2 regions of the Clostridium sp. 'White wine YQ' genome follow, and region 2 is predicted to be linked to the other one. Evidence: riboswitches for the same ligand, from Rfam matches in the RefSeq annotation. Region 2 holds a riboswitch; the other holds the start of a gene.
The links. A riboswitch is a leader RNA that binds a small molecule or an ion and turns the genes downstream of it on or off. The one in region 2 is predicted to bind FMN.

Region 1 (6,623 bases), on a different contig from region 2:
GTAAAAATGCCACTAATGACAAACTATAAATTTTCGTAAACTTTCTCATAATATCCCTCATCTCTGAATTCTAATGAATCTCTAATACTTAAATTATATTATATCGAACTCTGTTTTTCAATTATATAAGCTTCCTTATAAATTTTAGACATAAAAAAAAGAACAACAGAAATCTATTTCTGTTGTTCTATGGCAGGGGCAGTAGGATTTGAACCCACAACCAATGGTTTTGGAGACCACTACTCTACCGTTGAGCCATACCCCTATATTTAACACAAGACTTATATTATCATACTTTTTTTTAAGATGCAATAGTTTTTTTGAGTTTTAAAATTATAATTGTTTACATATTGAATAGCAGAAATTAATATTCTGCTATTATCAATTTATACAACATTAAATAAAGTATTGTATTTAATTACTTATCTCTAAGGTTTTTAAGCTATTATAGGTGTTATTAATGTTTTCAGTTAAAAGATCAGCAAATTCTTTATCTCCATTATATGTGCTTACTTTTATAAACATCGCACCTTTTGTTATTAATGAATTTTTATAGCTTTCTATAGTCTCATCTTTTTCATAAAAAACTATAAATGGTTTTATATCTTTTTTTTCGGTAATAATCTTACTTACTTTTTCACTGTCCAAAATATTTGATTTAGAATTTAGATACTTGCTATAGTATTCCAAAGAATTATCAGCATAATAAAAATCTGTACCATTTATTTTTCTTATACTTTCAACATTCTTTGAATTGTCACTTTCAAATTTACTTACTATATTATTATAATTATCTTCATAATAATTTCTATTATCTAAATCATCAGTCTGCAATTCACTTTTTACATTAAATAATGCTATTTTATAGTTATCAAAATCCATCCAATAATAAGGATTTTGTTTGCCGTCTGAATCTTTCAAGCCCTTTGTACCTCTTGATAAATCAATTATTCCAGTTTTCCCCTTATCAAGATTGCTAATAAGATCTTTAGTCCATGGTTCAAATGCATCACCTGAATAAACAAATACATTCATTCTTGAAATATTATTTACTATGTCATCATTAATGGTATAGTTTTTTATCTCATCTTGACTTTTTAGCAAAAATTCTACACTATGTCTATCCTTGACTAATTTTTTAATCATTAGATAAGTTGGTTTATTGGACGCCATTATATTTAAATAAGGAGCTCTTTCCTTGCTTGTATGATCAACTTTACTTGATACCACTGTTTGCGGGAAAATAAAAAGTCCTATAAACATTATTAAGTTTACTATAATTAAGGCGAAAGTTACCTTTTTCACTGTTTTCCCTCCTTATAACATATGGTTTTCTAGTATATTCTATAATAATATATGTATAATTTCAATTGATATATACTGGTTGTAAGACTTTCTTAACTAATATGTAATATATTACCTTTCATTTTCTCTATAATTTGGATAAAATATAAGCTATAATAATTAAATAAAATATTTGAAAGGAGTCAATTATGGAATATATTATTGATTCTGTAGAAAAAACTCTATCCCTTGGCGAAAAATTAGGTCAATTAGCTCAAGCTGGAGATGTTTTTTGTTTAACTGGAGATTTAGGTACCGGTAAAACTCATATATCTAAAGGATTTGCAAAAGGACTCGGAGTAAGCGAGGAAATAACCTCTCCTACTTTTAATATAGTAAATGAATATCATAGTGGTAGAATACCTTTATTCCATTTTGATGTATATAGAGTAAGTGATTCTGATGAAATTATGGCAATTGGGTTTGATGAATATGTTTTCGGGAAAGGTGCTACATTAATAGAATGGGCTAATTACATAGAGGATATACTTCCTGAAGAATTTGTACATATTAATATAAAAAAAGTTCCTGAGCTTGGAGAAAACTTTAGAAAGATTAGAATTAAAGCTTTTGGACAAAGATTTAAAAATTTTGAGGAGAAAATTTTATGAAGATTTTAAGTATTGATTCCTCCACTTCTGTTGCTACTGTCGCACTTTTAGATAGTACTAAAGTTATTGGAGAATATAGTTTAAATGATAAAAAGCAGCATTCTGTTCTACTTCTACCAATGATTGATAGATTATTAGCTGATAATGAACTTTCTGTAAAAGATCTAGATGGATTCGTAATCTCAGAAGGACCTGGTTCATTTACTGGTCTTAGAATTGGTCTTGCTACTATAAAAGGTATGAGCCAAGGAATTAAGAAGCCTTATGTTTCAATATCAAACTTAGATGGTCTTGCATACAATGTAATTACATATAGCGGAATAATTTGTCCTATAATGGATGCATTAAGAGGAAATGTTTATACTGCAATTTATAAATCAAATAACGGCAGTCTAGAAAGGTTAAGTGATTACCTTATAATATCTCTTGAGGAATTAGGCAATTTGCTAGACAAATATGATGAATCAGTTATATTTGTAGGCGATGGTACTTATAAATATGAAAAAGAACTAATAAACTTAAGAAAAAATGTTCATTTTCCACCTAAGCATCTAAATTATACAAGAGCATCTTCCTTAGGTGAACTTGGATTAGAAAAATTATTACTCGGCGAAAAGGATGATATAAATAACTCAACCCCTTTATATCTAAGAAAATCCCAAGCTGAAAGAGAGTATGAAAGTAAATTGAGGTTGGATTAATGGAGGATATAACTGAAAATATTGAGATTATTGAAATGAAATCAACACATATAGCTGATGTTTGCGAAATTGCAATTTTTTCTTTTCCAATACCTTGGAGTTACGACTCGTTTAGCAACGAATTAAATAACAAACTTGCAGCTTATGTAGTTGCAATAAACAATGAAAAAGTTGTTGGCTTTGGTGGCATATGGGTTATCTTTGATGAATCTCATATAACTAATATAGCTGTTCATCCTGATCATCGCAGCTTAGGAATAGGTGATATTTTGATGAAAGCACTTATAAAAAAATCCTATGACAAAGGTGCAAAAGATATTACCTTAGAAGTTAGAAGATCTAATGTCATTGCCCAAAATTTATATAAAAAATATGGTTTTGTAGAAGATGGCGTTAGAAAAAAATACTATCAGGATAATGGTGAGGATGCAATTATCATGTGGAAAAGAGAAATTATCGATTAATTAATATAATAAAAAGAAGGTCTAGATTTCATTTAAATCTAGACCTTTATTTTAGGGTTTTAAGTTCAACTAACAATTTATTCATGCCTGAAAATGTCCAGAAACCAACATTTTCAAACAAGAATAAATTAAGTTTCCTATAAAAACCCTATATTATCTGTATTCTGTTTTTCTAGCTTCACTATTTAATAAAGCAGATACTTGCTTATATAAAAGCAATGTTGGAACTGAAGCTGCTGCTCCTTTTATTAAGTTAAAAGGCAATGTTGCAGTTGCTATAAATGCTCCTAAATCGCCTATTGGAACTTTAAATACATTAACATACATTGGTAGTAGTATAAAATAGTTTAGTAAAATCGCTACAACTGTCATTGAAATTACTGAAACAATTAGTCCAATTAAAGCACCACTAAATGTTCTCTTATATTTGTAAATTAATCCTGCTACTAATACCCAAGTTCCTCCAATTGCAAAATTAGCAAATTCTCCGATAAATGCAGATTGGCTTCCTTTTATTAGTGTATATAATATATTTTTAATTAATTCTATTACTACACCTGCTATTGGTCCTAAAGCAAATGAACCTATTAATGCTGGAATATCTGATAAATCAATTTTTAGAAATGGTGGAAATCCTGGTATTGGAAAATCAAAATACATTAGTACAAATGCCAATCCAGCTAACAATGCTATTTTTATTTGTTTGTTTAATTTGGAATTATTCATTAATAATACGCCTCCTAAATTTCTTCGGGGCAATATTAAGATAAACTAAAAAACCCTGAATCAAAATGACTCAGGGCGAAATAAACATAGTTACCTAAATATTACCTTCTTCCATCCAGACTATACTGTCGGCTTCGGAGTTTCACCGAATCAACCTTAAATTTATAAGGGTCGCGGGCTATACCGCCGGTGGGGAATTACGCCCCGCCCTGAAGATATTAATTTTTTTCTTAACTTTATTATATAACTTTGTTTCATTTTTGACAAGCTTTTTATATAGGGTTTTAAGTTCAACTATTAACTTATTTATGTAAGTATAAGTTAAGTTTCCTATCAAAAACCCTATATTATTGATCCACATCTTTCATTGTTAATGATATTCTCTTTCTTTTCTCATCAACTTCTAAAATTTTGACTTTAATAATATCTCCTAATTTTACTACGTCCAATGGATGATTTATCCTTCTATTTGCCATTTGTGATTTATGGACTAATCCATCTTGATGAACTCCGATATCAACGAAAGCTCCAAAGTCTGAAACATTTCTTACAGTTCCCATTAGCTCCATTCCTGGTTTTAAATCCTTAAGGTCAATAATTCCTGATTTGAATATTGGCTTTGGTAGTTCTTCTCTAGGATCTCTTCCTGGTTTTTTAAGTTCTTTAATTATGTCTCTTAAAGTAGGTTCTCCAACCTCCAATTTTTCTGCTAAAGCCTTTATACCCACTTTCTCAGCTCTTTCATCTATATCAGCTAATTGGCCATTTCTTAGTTCATTTTTATTGTAGCCTAATTCTACTATTAGTTCATTAGCTATTTTATAAGATTCTGGATGCACTGAAGTATTGTCTAAAGGTTCTTTGCTCTCCATAACTCTTAAGAATCCTGCACACTGTTCATATGCCTTTTGTCCTAACCTTTTTACCTTAAGTAATTCATTTCTACTCTTGAACTTACCATTTTCTTCTCTATAAGCCACAATATTTCCTGCTATACTTGAATTAATTCCTGAAATATAGCTTAATAATGATGGGGTAGCAATATTTAAATCTACTCCTACTTTATTAACTGAATCCTCAACTACACCCTTTAATGACTCATCTAATTTTTTTGGAGTAACATCATGTTGATATTGTCCTACTCCTATTGATTTTGTATCTATCTTAACTAATTCTGCTAGAGGATCCTGTAACCTTCTTCCTATAGAAATAGCTCCTCTAATAGTAACATCAAGATCTGGATACTCCTTTTGTGCTAACTCTGAAGCTGAGTAAACTGACGCCCCTGCCTCTGAAACTATACAATAAAATAGCTCCCTACCAGTTTCATTCTTTATTTCAGTTATCATTCTAGCTATAACTTCTTCCGATTCCCTAGATGCAGTTCCATTCCCTAAGGATATAACTTCTACCCCATATTTATTAATAAGTCCTTTAAGCGTTTTTATAGTTCCCTCAATATCACTTCTAGGAACTGTTGGATATACGGTAGCCTTCTCTAAGAACTTTCCTGTATCATCTAATACTGCGACTTTACATCCCGTTCTAAAACCTGGGTCATAACCCATTACTACTTTGCCTTTTATAGGTGGCTGCATAAGCAATGCTTTGAGATTTTCCTTGAATATTCTTATTGCTCCCTCTTCACCTTTATCTGTAAGTTCACTTCTTATTTCTCTTTCAATTGATGGATATATAAGTCTCTTAATTGAATCCTTTATTGCATCTTCTAAATATTTATCAGTAGTTTTATTTCCTTTAAGAATTCTATTTTTGAAATACGTTATGATTTTTTCTTCTGGTGATACAACCTTTACACTAAGAATCTTTTCTTTTTCTCCTCTATTAATAGCTAATATTCTATGTGAAGGTATGAATTTAACTGCTTCAGAATATTCATAATACATTTCATATGGTGTTGGACTATCTGATGAGCCTTTTGTTTCTAAAGTACCTTCTCTAAATAAAAATTCTCTAAGCCACTTTCTATAATCTGCATTATCAGAAATTTCTTCTGCGATAATATCCATTGCTCCTTGCAATGCTTCCTCTACGGTATTTACTTGTTTTTCCTCATCTATATATTTACTTGCTTCACCTAAAATATCTCCACTAAATTCTCCTGAAGAAATTACATCTGCTAGTGGTTTTAATCCTTTTTCTAAGGCAATAGTTGCTCTTGTTCTTTTTTTAGGTTTAAACGGTCTATAAATATCTTCAACTTCTGATTGCGTTTCCGCTTTTAATATCTTGTTTTTTAGTTCCTCTGTTAAGTTTCCACCTTCATCTATTAACCTAATTACATCTGATTTTCTTTCTTCTAAATTTCTTAAGTATATTAATCTCTCTTCAAATTTTCTTAATACTTCATCTGTTAATCCACCAGTTTTTTCTTTTCTATATCTAGCAATGAAAGGTACTGTATTACCTCCATCTAATAATTCAATTACACTCTCAACTTGAGGTAAACTTATTCTTAACTCTTTACTTAACGTTTCTCTAATAGTACTCATATGTCCTCCTTAAAATTCTATTCATATATTATTTTAGCTAAATGTAACAAATTATTCAAACTCTTAACACGATATTGTCACAATAACCCACTATATTTATAAGCAGTAACTGTTCTATCATAAAATTAAGGAGTGTTATAATGAAAAATAAAAGTATATTAAAGAAAGCTATAATTCCTGTTCTTGTGTTAGGAATTACTGCCGGTATTTTAACTGGATGTCAATCAAAAAATAATTCAAGCAATAATAATCAAGCTACAAACA
Region 2 (6,623 bases):
TCATCCTAAACCAATTTATATAAAAACTAATATATTTAGTTGCAACACCCCTAAAATTTCTGATAAATTGCTTAAACAATACCCCTTGTCTTCTAACTAACCTAATATCCACATCCTTGACATTGTATTTAGAACTCCCATCCATGCAAATCTTCAAATTATTTTTCTTAGCAAAATTAACATAAAGCAAATTCCTACATACACCAATAATCTTAACCTTTTTCATCTTGCTTTCTAAATGCTTATCCAGTACTTCTCTGCTAATATACCCTTTTGATACTGCCTTTAAATATTTATTATCTAATAAATCCCTGCAGTTAAGAATTGATATAAAACTTCTTCTAAATATTTCATTATCAACTATATAGCTATCACTTAATACCTTGAAACTCTTACTTTTAGAGTGATTCCCTTTAAAATTTTCCTTCATTCTAAGTTCATCGATTTGAACAATCTTTGAAAACTCCTTATCTTTTATTCTATGTTCTACCGAACTTAAAATTTTGTGCCTCCACTGAAAACTTGTAACTAGGCTTATTTTTAACATCTTTGATATCTCTCTTAAGGTCATACCTTCGCTCATATAGTGGGTATATTCAGCCCACTGTTTAAGTTCCTTCTTACTATAACTTACTGGAGTTCCAGTCATCTCAGAAAAACTTTTGCCACAATCTTTGCAAATATATCTTTGTCTCAAAGCCTTTGTTTTCCCATTTTTGCTGATATCATTAGAGAAACATCTAGGGCATTTAACTTCTTTATTAATAAGAATGGTTGCTATACTATTTTCAAAATCAATATTTTCTGCTATATTCTCATTTAATTTGTTTCCAAGTAGCCCCATCATGCACTCCTCCAATTCTTTTATTAAATTCTTGACCATTATTGAAGTGTGTAATCAATGTTTTTTATATTGAGGCTTATTTATTTTCAGGACCTTTATACACATTTCAACACTTCTGTTTAACAGTCCGTATGGATTGGAGAAATGATATATATACAATATAAAAAGAGTACCAAAACCATAAATGTCTTAGTACTCCTCAAAAATCATTTAAAATTCTTTTATTAAATTTGCCATTTCTATTGCAGAAACAGCTGCATCATAACCTTTGTTTCCTGCTTTAGTTCCTGCTCTTTCTATTGCTTGCTCTATTGAGTCTGTTGTTAATATTCCAAACATTACTGGAATACCTGTATTTAAAGAAACATTAGCGATTCCTTTTGAAGCTTCTGCACACACATAATCAAAGTGTGGTGTTGCTCCTCTAATTACTGCTCCTAAACATAAAACAGCATCATATTTCTTACTTTCAGCCATTTTCTTTGCAATTAGTGGTGTTTCAAATGCCCCTGGAACCCATGCTATTTCAATATCTTCATCATTAGCACCATGTCTTTTTAAACCATCTAATGCTCCACTTAAAAGTTTTGAACCAATAAGTTCATTAAATCTTCCCACTACAATACCAAACTTCAGACCCTTTGCTACTAAATTACCTTCATAATTCTTCATAATTACATCCTCCTATAAATTGTTTTGTTTTCTATACGCTATTAGCGCTTCAATTGTAATTATCTTAAGTCCATGTTTTTCAACATATTTCATTAAGTCCCCTGTTCTCGCCATTGTTCCATCATCATTCATAATTTCACAAATTACCCCTGCTGGTTTTAACCCTGCTAGTCTTGGTAAATCTACAGCTGCTTCCGTATGTCCTGGTCTCTCTAAAACTCCTCCATTTTTAGCAACTAAGGGAAACACATGCCCTGGTCTTCTAAAATCCTCTGGTTTAGATGATTCATCAAGTAATTTAACTATTGTTTCTGCTCTTTCAAATGCTGATATACCAGTTGTTGTACTTATATGATCTACAGAAACCGTAAAGGCTGTTCCATGATTATCAGTATTATTCTCAACCATTGCATTAATATCTAACTTTTTAGTCAAACTTTCTTCTAATGGTGTACAAATAAGACCTCTTCCATAGGTAGCCATAAAATTAATATCCTCTGGCTTAGCTTTCTCGGCTGCCATTAAAAGGTCCCCTTCATTTTCCCTATCTTCATTATCAATTACTACTATAATTTTTCCTGCTTTAATATCTTCTATAGCTTCTTCTACAGTATTAAACTTAAACATCTTACCCCTCCACTATTCTAAAATCCATTTTCCATCAAAAACTCCATTGATATAGAGCTTTTTTTCTTTTCTTCTTTTCCTTTATTTATTCCTAAAAGTTTCTCAACGTATTTGCCTATTACATCACATTCCAAATTAACATAATGCCCTTTTTTCTTATTAAGAAGTGTTGTTTCCTCTCCTGTATGAGGTATTATAGAAACCTTGAAAACTTCATTATCAACATAAGCAACTGTTAAGCTTATTCCATCTATAGCTATCGAGCCTTTTTCCACGATATATTTAAGTATTTCTTTAGGCGCCTTTATGGTTACCCATACAGCATTTGACTCTTTCTCATTTGATGTAATGATTCCAACTCCATCAATGTGTCCACTAACAATATGTCCTCCTAACCTATCACTTGCCTTTAATGCTCTTTCAAGATTTACTTTCGATCCAGTTTTGCATTCACCAAGATTACTTCTCCTCATGGTTTCTGCCATAACATCTGAGTAATATCCATCACTCCAGAAATCAGTAACTGTTAAACAAACTCCGTTTGTACTGATGCTATCCCCCCTCTTGCTATCCTCAAGCACTTTTTTAGCCCTAATTTTTATTCTTGCTCCATCACCAGACTTCTCAATAGATTCTACAAATCCTATTTCTTCTACGATTCCTGTAAACAAAGTCATTAACCACCTTCCTATATATAACCTTCCACTAAAATATCTTCCCCAACAATTCTGGTTGTAACCTTATTTAATCTAAAACATTCCTCTATTTTATTAACGCCTTCTCCTTCTACTGAAGTTTTGGCATCCCTTCCTCCAATTATCTTAGGTGAAATATAATATTGCACCTTATCAACTATTCCCTCTTTTAATGCTGAGAAGTTTAAGGTTCCGCCACCCTCCAATAAAATTCCGTCAATGTTTTTCTTTCCAAGTTCAACAACTAAATCCTTAAGATTTACCTTTCCATCTTTCTCTGGCAAGATAATAACTTCTATGCCCTTATTTCTTAGAATATCAACTTTTTCTTTTGGAGCCTTTTGAGTTGTAGCTATAATACAATTTGAATCTTCATTTACCACTAAAACTTTTGAATCTAGTGGAATTCTCAGTCTACTATCAACTATAATTCTTTTTGGATTTCTTCCATTAGCCATTCTACAAGTTAAAAGAGGATTATCCATTATCACGGTGTCTACTCCGACCATTATTCCTGATAATGAGTTTCTAAGTTCTTGAACTTCTTCCCTAGCCTCTTCTCCTGTAATCCACTTTGACTCCCCTGTATGTGTTGCTATCTTGCCATCTAAACTTATGGCTGATTTTAATACAACAAATGGCTTTTTAGTTACTATGAACTTATTAAACACTTCATTTAGTTTTTTGCATTCTTCCTCTAGTATTCCTACTTCTACTTCTATCCCATGTTCTAATAACTTATTGATGCTTTTCCCTGCTACTAATGGATTAGGATCCTTTTGTCCTATAACAACTTTAGCAACTTTATTTTTTATTAATGCATCAACACATGGTGGAGTTTTACCATAGTGATGACAAGGCTCTAGTGTTACATAAACTGTAGAACCTTCCACACTCTCCACAGCACTGGATAATGCATTTACCTCTGCATGAGGTCCCCCATAAAATTCATGATATCCTTGCCCGATTATCTTATTATCTTTTACTATTATTGCACCTACCAAAGGATTAGGATTAACTTTACCTACTCCTTTTCTAGCTAACTCTAGTGCTTTTCTCATGTAAAACACATCCACTAAATCTCCTCCCTTTAAAGACCAATATCAAAATTATTTTTTCCTTTTTTAAATAAAAAAAACCTGAGTTATTAAAACTCAGGGCATTAAAATCAAATATTATCCACAGTGAATAAAAAAACTATAGTCTTTTTCCACAATAGATAAACAAAAAGCTCTGAAATTATAAAATTTCAGAGCTATACATTCAATTAATTTATATGGTAAACATAGATACTGCTTACTATACCTTAATAATCTTCTTTCATCCAGACTTTACTGTCGGCCTCGGAATCTCACCGAATCTGCTAAAATAGCTCGCGGGCTTTACCGCCGGTAGGGAATTTCACCCTGCCCTGAAGACCTATATATAATTTTATACTAAAAGCATATATTAACGTCATTAGCTTGTCAATTAATTAGTGACTAGGTGTAAATCCACAATATCCTATTTTATCACATCTATCTTTCATTTCCTCCCATTTGCTATCCTCTTTAATAGTTTCAAGCGCAGAAGGATATAGAATGTAATTTTCTTTAAATATATGATCTCTTAGATTAAATATAAGGTATTTTGCTGTTTCATCTAAATCTGACTTAAATGCTTCAAAATTTACATATTTAGCATTCTCTCCAAGAGATTTTATTCTTCTCTTTTTCTCTCTTAAATCCTCATGTTCCATTTTCATAATTCTTGTAGGACCAGTTACCCCTAAAGCTTCCATTTCAGGGAAAAGTACTTGTTCTTCTCTTTGATGATGATTCTCAGCATCTAATATATTATCAGCTAACTCAACTAGCTCTTTAGCTATATTACCTTCCTCATCATAATTATCCATCTTTTGAATCTTATTGTTTAATGCCTCAAGTCTCTTTAAGAGCTTTAAGATTTCTTCATGCTCTTCTATCATAGTATTTAAAACGTGTCCCTCAGTAATGCTTGTCTTGATCTTATCCAATTCATCCTTAAGAACTTCCATATGGACTTCACATAGGCCTCTTAATTCTTGAGGATTCATTCCTTCTTCTATAAGATTTTGTTCTGCTATAGATAATTCAACTGGACTTATTTCTTTAACTATATTTAATGCCTCTTGTCTAATTTCCTCAGTTGCTCCTTCTTGATTTAATTTCTTTAGTATTACTGATAAATTCTCTATTCTTTCCTTGTTCATTTTATTCTCCTCCACTATACCCTTTGAAACAATATACTGTTTTCTTTATAAATATGAATAAATAAATCTTTCTCTAAATCGTGTAACTTGTTATATACAAGTTTAAAAGTTGTGCATGCTCCTTCTGGTGCTTTAAAATCTCTAGTAACCTCTTCTAGTTCCTTTAGGATATCTCCTGCCCCATCATGCTCTGCTTCAGTCTCTTCTATATATTTCTTAACTTCTATTCTTAGATTTTCATCTTTAGCAATAAAATATCTTTCCATTAATGGGAATAGATTTTTCTCTTCTTTTATTAAATGCTCTTCTAATTCAACTTTTAAGCTTCCAAATAGCCTATGAACTTTAAGTAATTCTTCACTATGATGTTCAAAGTGAACTTTAAGTATTTTTAATAAAAGTTCATCTATTTCTTTAATACTTCTAAAAGTATACGCATGGTGTGTATTAACTACATTTTCAATTAGTTTAATTGAATCAACTTCTCTCCAGTCGATATATTCACTATTTGAATTTTTGAACTTTTCATATTCTTCATTTAACTTATCAACAAAAACATCAACATTTAATGCCTTTTCTCTTAATGCTGCTCCTAAACTATCATGTCCTCCACAACAATAATCTATCTTTATATCATTAAATATTTTTGTTGAGTCTGGGAAAATTGAAACTACCTCACCTAGCTTTAAATTTTCATTTATAACTCTACTCATAAATAATAACCTCCTGAATTTCTTCTCTTTATGAGTTAATATTAATCCAATTTTAAATTTTAAAATATGATTTAAATCACAAATAAAAAAAGATAAAAAATCAACCTCTTATTATTGAGTGGAAATTGATTTTTTATCCTATTATTTATTCAACATATTCAATTAATGCTTCCTTATCATTTACAACTATAATCTTATTTCCCTTAAGTGAAATTACCCCTGAGTCTTCTAACTTAGAAAGTTTTCTGCTTATAGTTTCCCTCGTTAACCCTGTGTAATTAGCCATTTCTTCTCTATTTATGGGAAGCTTTATTTGGCTTACTCCATCCTTTTCTTCCCCATACTTCTCTAAGAATTCTAAAAGCATATGAGCTATTCTTATTTCCGCATCATTCGTTGCCAGGTTTTGCGCTAGTTCCTCTGTTTCAGAAAGCTTTTTAGTAACTTCCTTTAATATCTTAAATGCAATAGCAGAATTTTTTTCTAATATCTTATCCATATCTTCTTTAGTCAATGTGCATATCTTAACTTTGCTAATAGCTATTACAGTAAATTTATATATATTCTCATCTGTAAATAGATTAAGTTCTCCAAAAAACTCACCTTCTGAAAGAATTCTTATAATCTGTTCTTTTCCATCCTTAGTTATTCTGGAAAGCTTAACTTTACCTTCATTTATAATAAATAATGTTTCAGAGCGTTCCCCTTCCTGACAAAGTATTTCACCATTTTTATATTCTTTATGTCCAGTCATATCCTTTATTTCTTTTAATTCATCTTCTGATAAAAATGAGAATATGGGAACCTTCTTTACACACAAATCGCTATGATTACAATTGCCA

Region 1: linked by a shared signal. The riboswitch ahead of PTZ02_RS00525 (ECF transporter S component) and the one ahead of ribD (bifunctional diaminohydroxyphosphoribosylaminopyrimidine deaminase/5-amino-6-(5-phosphoribosylamino)uracil reductase RibD) in region 2 are both predicted to bind FMN.

Annotation. Positions count from the first base shown of each region.
Region 1 covers NZ_JAQYUU010000001.1:101,590-108,212, reverse strand. Annotated here, with positions in the region: gene PTZ02_RS00555 (cell wall-binding repeat-containing protein) at 1-49, opposite strand, end outside; tRNA gene PTZ02_RS00550 (tRNA-Trp) at 191-265, opposite strand; gene PTZ02_RS00545 (metal ABC transporter substrate-binding protein) at 415-1,305, opposite strand; gene tsaE (tRNA (adenosine(37)-N6)-threonylcarbamoyltransferase complex ATPase subunit type 1 TsaE) at 1,494-1,955, shown strand; gene tsaB (tRNA (adenosine(37)-N6)-threonylcarbamoyltransferase complex dimerization subunit type 1 TsaB) at 1,952-2,656, shown strand; gene rimI (ribosomal protein S18-alanine N-acetyltransferase) at 2,692-3,120, shown strand; gene PTZ02_RS00525 (ECF transporter S component) at 3,274-3,846, opposite strand; FMN riboswitch at 3,946-4,067, opposite strand; gene PTZ02_RS00520 (Tex family protein) at 4,194-6,359, opposite strand; gene PTZ02_RS00515 (hypothetical protein) at 6,500-6,623, shown strand, end outside.
Region 2 covers NZ_JAQYUU010000003.1:202,096-208,718, forward strand. Annotated here, with positions in the region: gene PTZ02_RS13185 (IS1/IS1595 family N-terminal zinc-binding domain-containing protein) at 1-844, opposite strand, end outside; gene ribH (6,7-dimethyl-8-ribityllumazine synthase) at 1,055-1,516, opposite strand; partial or broken gene ribB (3,4-dihydroxy-2-butanone-4-phosphate synthase) at 1,538-2,143, opposite strand; gene PTZ02_RS13200 (riboflavin synthase) at 2,161-2,814, opposite strand; gene ribD (bifunctional diaminohydroxyphosphoribosylaminopyrimidine deaminase/5-amino-6-(5-phosphoribosylamino)uracil reductase RibD) at 2,832-3,914, opposite strand; FMN riboswitch at 4,147-4,261, opposite strand; gene PTZ02_RS13210 (DUF438 domain-containing protein) at 4,313-5,068, opposite strand; gene ric (iron-sulfur cluster repair di-iron protein) at 5,083-5,781, opposite strand; gene PTZ02_RS13220 (Crp/Fnr family transcriptional regulator) at 5,927-6,623, opposite strand, start outside.